2 regions of the Streptomyces sp. NPDC057743 genome follow, and region 1 is predicted to be linked to the other one. Evidence: predicted binding sites of a transcription regulator. Region 1 holds the regulator's gene; the other holds the start of a gene.
What was found. Region 1 encodes HrcA, which represses chaperone genes, less so after heat shock. Its sites were predicted from a motif close to TTNGCACTCNGNNNNNCNGAGTGCNAA; they were not measured.
Positions count from the first base shown of each region.

Region 2: ACFVFQ_RS27895 (FmdB family zinc ribbon protein) is a predicted target of HrcA. The motif match lies at 1,699-1,725, and genes of this name have one in related genera.

Region 1 covers NZ_JBHVJX010000024.1:107,141-110,504, reverse strand. The annotation lists gene dnaJ (molecular chaperone DnaJ) at 8-1,144, opposite strand; gene hrcA (heat-inducible transcriptional repressor HrcA) at 1,145-2,161, opposite strand; gene ACFVFQ_RS26200 (MBL fold metallo-hydrolase) at 2,502-3,239, shown strand; gene ACFVFQ_RS26195 (DUF3097 domain-containing protein) at 3,355-3,364, shown strand, end outside.
Region 2 covers NZ_JBHVJX010000028.1:34,227-37,590, forward strand. The annotation lists gene ACFVFQ_RS27890 (MFS transporter) at 326-1,600, shown strand; gene ACFVFQ_RS27895 (FmdB family zinc ribbon protein) at 1,737-2,069, shown strand; gene ACFVFQ_RS27900 (S-methyl-5'-thioadenosine phosphorylase) at 2,205-3,038, shown strand.

The DNA.
Region 1 (3,364 bases):
GGTGCGTCTACCGCCCGTTGAACGCATCCTTCAACCGCGAGAACAGCCCCTGCTGCCCGGGCTGGAACTGCCCCTGCGGGCGCTCCTCGCCGCGCAGCTTGGCCAGCCGGCGCAGCAGTTCCTCCTGCTCGGGCTCCAGCTTGCTCGGGGTCTGCACCTCGACGTGGACGATCAGATCACCACGGCCGTTGCCGCGCAGGTGGGTCACGCCGCGGCCGTGCAGCGGGATCGACTGGCCGGACTGGGTGCCGGGCCGGACGTCGACCTCCTCCATGCCGTCGAGCGTCTCCAACGGGCACTTGGTGCCCAGCGCCGCCGCGGTCATCGGGATGGTGACCGTGCAGTGCAGATCGTCGCCGCGGCGCTGGAACACCGGGTGCGGCAGCTCGTGGATCTCGACGTAGAGGTCGCCGGCGGGGCCGCCGCCGGGGCCGACCTCGCCCTCGCCGGCCAACTGGATCCGGGTGCCGTTGTCGACACCGGCCGGGATCTTGACCGTGAGGGTGCGGCGGGAGCGGATCCGGCCGTCGCCCGCGCACTCCGGGCACGGGGTCGGGACGACCGTGCCGAAGCCCTGGCACTGGGGGCAGGGCCGGGACGTCATGACCTGGCCCAGGAAGGACCGGGTGACCTGCGAGACCTCGCCGCGGCCGCGGCACATGTCGCAGGTCTGCGCCGAGGTGCCCGGCGCCGCGCCCTCGCCGCTGCACGTGGTGCAGACGACGGCGGTGTCGACCTGGATGTCCTTGGTGGTGCCGAACGCGGCCTCGCTCAGCTCGATGTCGAGGCGGATCATCGCGTCCTGGCCGCGGCGGGTCCGCGAGCGCGGGCCACGCTGCGAGGCCGTGCCGAAGAACGCGTCCATGATGTCGGAGAAGTTGCCGAAGCCGGCGCCGAAGCCGCCCGCACCGCCGGCGCCGCCGGCCTGCGAGAGGGGGTCGCCGCCGAGGTCGTAGACCTGCTTCTTCTGCGGGTCCGACAGGACCTCGTAGGCGGCGTTGATCTCCTTGAACCGCTCCTGGGTCTTGGGATCCGGGTTCACATCCGGGTGGAGCTCTCGCGCCAGCCGCCGGAAAGCCTTCTTGATCTGGTCCTGCGAGGCGTCACGGCTGATGCCGAGGACCGAGTAGTAATCCGTGGCCACTTACGACTCCGCGAGGATCTGTCCGACGTAACGTGCCACTGCGCGTACCGCTCCCATCGTTCCGGGGTAGTCCATGCGGGTCGGTCCGACCACGCCCATTTTCGCGACGGCCTCGTCGCCCAAACCGTATCCGACGGTGACGACCGAGGTGGACGTCAGACCCTCGTGAGCATTCTCATGCCCGATGCGTACGGTCATGCCCGAGTCGCCTGCCTCCCCGAGCAGCTTGAGCAACACCACGTGCTCCTCAAGGGCTTCCAGCACCGGCCGGATGGTCAGGGGGAAATCATGCCCGAAGCGCGTCAGATTGGCGGTGCCGCCGATCATCAACCGCTCTTCGGTCTCCTCCACCAAAGTCTCCAGCAACACCGACAGTACTGTCGAAACCGTGGCCCGGTCGTCCTGTTCGAAGGATTCCGGGAGATCCTGCACCAGCTGCGGGACGTCGGTGAAACGGCGGCCGACGATCCGGCTGTTGAGCCGGGCGCGCAGGTCCGCCAGGGACGTCTCGCCGAACGGCGTCTGGCAGTCGATGAGCCGCTGCTCGACGCGGCCGGTGTCGGTGATCAGCACCAGCATCAGCCGGGCCGGGGCCAGCGCCAGCAGCTCGACGTGCCGGACGGTGGACCGCGTCAGGGACGGGTACTGCACCACCGCGACCTGTCGGGTGAGCTGCGCCAACAGCCGCACGGTGCGGCCGACCACGTCGTCGAGGTCGACGGCGCCGTCCAGGAAATTCTGGATCGCCCGCCGCTCGGGGACGGACAGCGGCTTGATGCCGGCCATCTTGTCGACGAAGAGGCGGTAGCCCTTGTCGGTCGGGATCCGGCCGGCGCTGGTGTGTGGCTGGGCGATGAAGCCCTCGTCCTCCAGGGCCGCCATGTCGTTGCGGACGGTGGCCGGGGAGACGCCCAGCTTGTGGCGCTCGGTGAGGGCCTTGGAGCCGACCGGCTCCTCGGTCCCGACGTAGTCCTGGACGATGGCGCGCAGCACCTCAAGCCTGCGTTCACTGAGCATTTCGCCACCTCCAGTCGGCCGTCCCGCCGGTCGTCTCTTACTGGCACTCACCTGGTCCGAGTGCCAGACCCGCAGCCAGTGTACGGCCGGGCGGAGCGGATACAGCAAGGGCGGGCGCACTGAGGGCTTACCCACCACCGTCTGGTCCGACCCCGGGCCGTCCCGGAGAGTTCCCCGAGCGATCCCCTGGAAATCCCTTATACGACGCCTTGTTGGCGCCCCGGGCCCGCGCCGGGGGCGCACCGCGGCGCGCCCCACGAGATACTCGTGCCCGCCGGCATTCCGCCGGGTTTCCACCGGGTGCAGGGCAACGCTATCGCGGGGGCGCTAGCGTCCTGCCATGCGCACCACTTGGGAAGAGGCCGGCTGGGAGCGGCTCGGCGCCGGGGTCGTCCGGCGCCGGATGCCCGGCTGGGACGAGACGGTCGGCGTGATCGCCGGCGCCGACGGGGTGTTGCTCGTCGACACCGGTGCGACCCTCGCCGCCGGGGCAGAGCTGCGCCGCACGATCCGCGGGGTGCTGGGCCGCGATGTGACGCATGTCGCGCTCACCCACCCGCACTTCGACCACGTACTGGGCACCGCGGCCTTCGCCGGCGTCGAGGTGTACGGCGCGGCCGGGGTGGCCGGGCTGCTCCGGGGCGGCGGGGAGGCGCTGCGGCAGGACGCGGTCCGGCACGGCGTGGACCCGAAGGCCGCCGCCGAGGCCGCGGACCACCTGGTCGTCCCGCGCCACCAGGTGGACGGCCGAACGACCCTCGACCTCGGGGGGCGGGAGGTGCTGCTGGTCGACGTCGGCCCCGGTCACACCGCCCACGACCTGGCCGTCCTGGTACCCGGCCGGCCCGGCGAACGGGACGTCGTCTTCTGCGGCGATCTGGTGGAGGAGTCCGGCGAACCCCAGGCGGGCCCGGACGCGCTGCCCCGGCGGTGGCCCGCCGCGCTCGACCGGCTGCTGGCCCTGGGCGGCGAGCACGCCCGGTACGTGCCGGGGCACGGCGCGGTGGTGGACGCGGCCTTCGTCCGCGCGCAACGGGACGCCCTGGCGGCCCGCTTCGGCACCGCCAACTCGCCCTGACCCGAAGGCCGTTGCCCCGCCCCCCTCCCGACGCTCGCCCACCCCAGCGCCCGTGGCACCGCTCGCCACCCAACCCACCGACTGTCCGACCCCCGACCCGTAGGGAACCAACCCCATGCACAGCA
Region 2 (3,364 bases), on a different contig from region 1:
GCCCGGCTTGTCCGGCCCAGCGCCGCATGTGCGCTATCTCTCCACGGATGCCAAGGAAATCCCCGGGAAGCCCCGCTTAATCCCAGGGCTTCTCCCCCATATGACCTGTACAATCGAAACGGTATTTTGTACGGATCACGAACCAACTCTGCCTGACGCAGAGCTGGCGCGACCGCTCGGCGGCCGCGGTCCCCTGCCACACGCAGCCACCTTCTTCGGTGCGGACCACGCGGTATCACTCGGTCCTGCGCGAGAGGACAGCTCTCGGCGCGCACCCGTGACGACCTCGCGGGGCGGCGCTACCAGGCGGCAGAAAGGCCCGGCCGTGGCATCCGCGGTCAAGGATTCCCGTCCCGGTTACGGACAACTGTTGCGCACGCCCGGCGCGTGGACCTATCTGGTGCCCGGCTTCCTGGCCCGGCAGCCGTTCGCGATGCTGACCATCGGCATCGTCCTGCTCGTCCAGTCCACCACCGGCTCCTACGGCACCGCCGGCGCGGTCTCCGCCGCCACCGGCGTCTCGATGGCCCTCTTCGCCCCGCAGGGCGGCAAGTTGGCGGACCGGTTCGGCCAGCGGGCGGTGCTCGTCCCCGGCGTCCTGGTGCACGTCGCGGGCGTCTCGGCGCTGATCGCGCTCGCCCTGGCGCACGCACCCCTGTGGGCGCTGCTGGCCGTCGCCGTCCCCACGGGCGCCTCGACGCCGCAGGTCGGCCCGATGGTGCGGGCCCGTTGGGCGGCGAAGCTGGGCGGCACCCCGTTGATGCCGACGGCCGCCGCCTTCGAGTCGGTGACCGACGAGTTCACCTTCGTCGTCGGCCCGGTGCTGGCGACCGCGCTGTGCACCGGCATCCACCCGGCCGCCGGCCTGGTCGCCGAGGCCGCACTGACGCTCGCCGGCGGCCTGCTCTTCGCCTCGCAGCGGCGCACCCAGCCGCCGGTCCACCGGAAGAGCGCCACGGATCAGGCACGGGTCTCGGCGCTGTCCGTCCCTGGTGTGCGCGTCCTGATCGTCGCGTTCCTGGGGATCGGCTCGGTCTTCGGCGGGATGCAGGTCTCGCTGACCGCGCTCACCGAGCACATCGGGCAGCCCGGCCTCAACGGCGTCCTCTACGGGATCTTCGCCGGCGGCAACATGCTCGCCGGCATCGCCTGCGGCGCGATCGCCTGGAAGGTCGGACCGCGCCGCCGCCTGCTGGTCGCCTACGGGCTGCTGGCGCTGGCCACCACCCCGCTGTGGGCGGTGACCGCGGTGCCGCTGCTGGGCGCCGTCGGCCTGGTCGTCGGCCTGTGCATCGCCCCCGCGCTGATCACCGGCTACACCCTCGTCGAGTCCCTGGTCCCGGCCTCCGCCCGGACCGAGGCGTTCACCTGGCTGACCGGCGCGGTGGCGCTGGGTCAGGCGGCCGCGTCCACCCTCGCCGGCCAACTCGCGGACCGCTTCGGTCCCAGCTCCGGCTTCCTGGTGCCGCTGGTCGGCACGGCGCTGGCCCTGGTGGTGCTGCTGAGCCTGCGCGCCCACCTGATGCCCCGTTCTTCAGTGGTCGTCACCGGGTCGGCGGGCGCCGTCGACGAGCCGGAGCGGGAGCTGAGCCGCGCCTGAACGGGCCCGAAACCGGGGGTGCTGGCGGGCGTGGAGTCCGTCACCGTATGCCGCTCGCGGTGGACTGGGGCGCCGGAATACTGCAAGATGGAGCGTCGTTAGCACTCAATGAGTGAGAGTGCCAGGAGGAAGTCAAGTGCCGACCTACCAGTACCAGTGCACCGCGTGCGGCGAGGGCCTTGAGGCCGTGCAGAAGTTCACCGACGACGCGCTCACCGAGTGCCCCAGCTGCAACGGGCGCCTCAAGAAGGTGTTCTCGGCGGTCGGCATCGTCTTCAAGGGCTCCGGCTTCTACCGCAACGACAGCCGCGGCTCGTCGTCCAGCAGCAGCCCGGCCAGCAACTCCTCGTCGAGCAACGGCTCGTCGAACGGCTCCTCGTCGTCCGATGCGTCCTCGACGTCCGGCTCCACCTCGTCGTCCTCGGACAGCAAGGCGACGACCACGGCCGGCACCGGCTCGGCCGCCTGACCAAGGCCCGACGCCCGCGAGCGGACTTCCGGGCCCCGCCGCTCCCCAGCAGGAGCGGCGGGGCCCGCCGCATTCCCGGGGGCCGGTCGCTTCGAACGCCCGCGCGCCGGCGCGGGCGCCCGATAGTGTGATCGCATGGCTGATGCGGAGATTGGCGTTATCGGCGGGTCGGGGTTCTACTCCTTCCTGGATGACGTGACCGAGATCACGGTGGACACCCCCTACGGGCGGCCCAGCGACTCCTTGTTCCTCGGCGAGATCGCCGGGCGCTCGGTCGCCTTCCTGCCCCGGCACGGCCGCGGCCACCATCTCCCGCCGCACCGCATCAACTACCGCGCCAACCTCTGGGCGTTGCGCTCCCTCGGTGTGCGGCAGGTCCTCGGCCCGTGCGCGGTCGGCGGGCTGCGCCCCGAATACGGGCCCGGCACGCTGCTCGTCCCCGACCAGCTCGTGGACCGCACCAAGTCCCGCGCCCAGAGCTACTTCGACGGCGAACCGCTCCCCGACGGCAGCGTCCCCAACGTCGTCCACCTCACCTTCGCCGACCCGTACTGCCCCACCGGCCGGCAGGCGTCCCTCGATGCCGCGCGCGGCCGCGACTGGGATCCGGTCGACGGCGGGACCCTCGTGGTGATCGAGGGGCCGCGCTTCTCCACCCGCGCCGAGTCGCGCTGGCACGCCGCCCAGGGCTGGTCGGTGGTGGGCATGACCGGCCACCCCGAGGCCGTCCTGGCCCGCGAACTGAGCCTGTGCTACACCTCGTTGACCCTGGTCACGGACCTGGACGCGGGCGCCGAGACCGGCGACGGCGTCTCCCACGAGGAGGTCCTGAGGGTCTTCGGCGAGAACATCGGCCGGCTCCGCGAGGTCCTCTTCGACACCGTCGCCGCGCTCCCCACCACCGCGGACCGCACCTGTCTGTGCACGGACGCGCACCAAGGGTGGGACCTGGGGATCGAGCTGCCGTAACGGGGCGGGCGGGGGCGCGGCGCCCGCTCAACTCCCCTGCCGGGTGACGTAGTTGTCCACAGGCTCGTAACGGCTCTGGGGCTGTCCACAGGCCGCAGCGGGCTGGGGTGAAGTACGGCACGGTGGTGACCGCGGGCCCGAGCGCGGGGCCCGCCTGTGACCGTGTCCGTTGCACGTCCGCACCCCAGGCGGTGATCACCATGCCCACCCCGTCCCCGGCCCTACCCACGCCCCCGCGGTGTGAAGTGCCCCACTTTGCCCCCGTTCTCGCGGGCGGTATCCGCTCCCGATGGCGCGGGCCCGCCCGCCGCCGGCTGCTCGTCGCC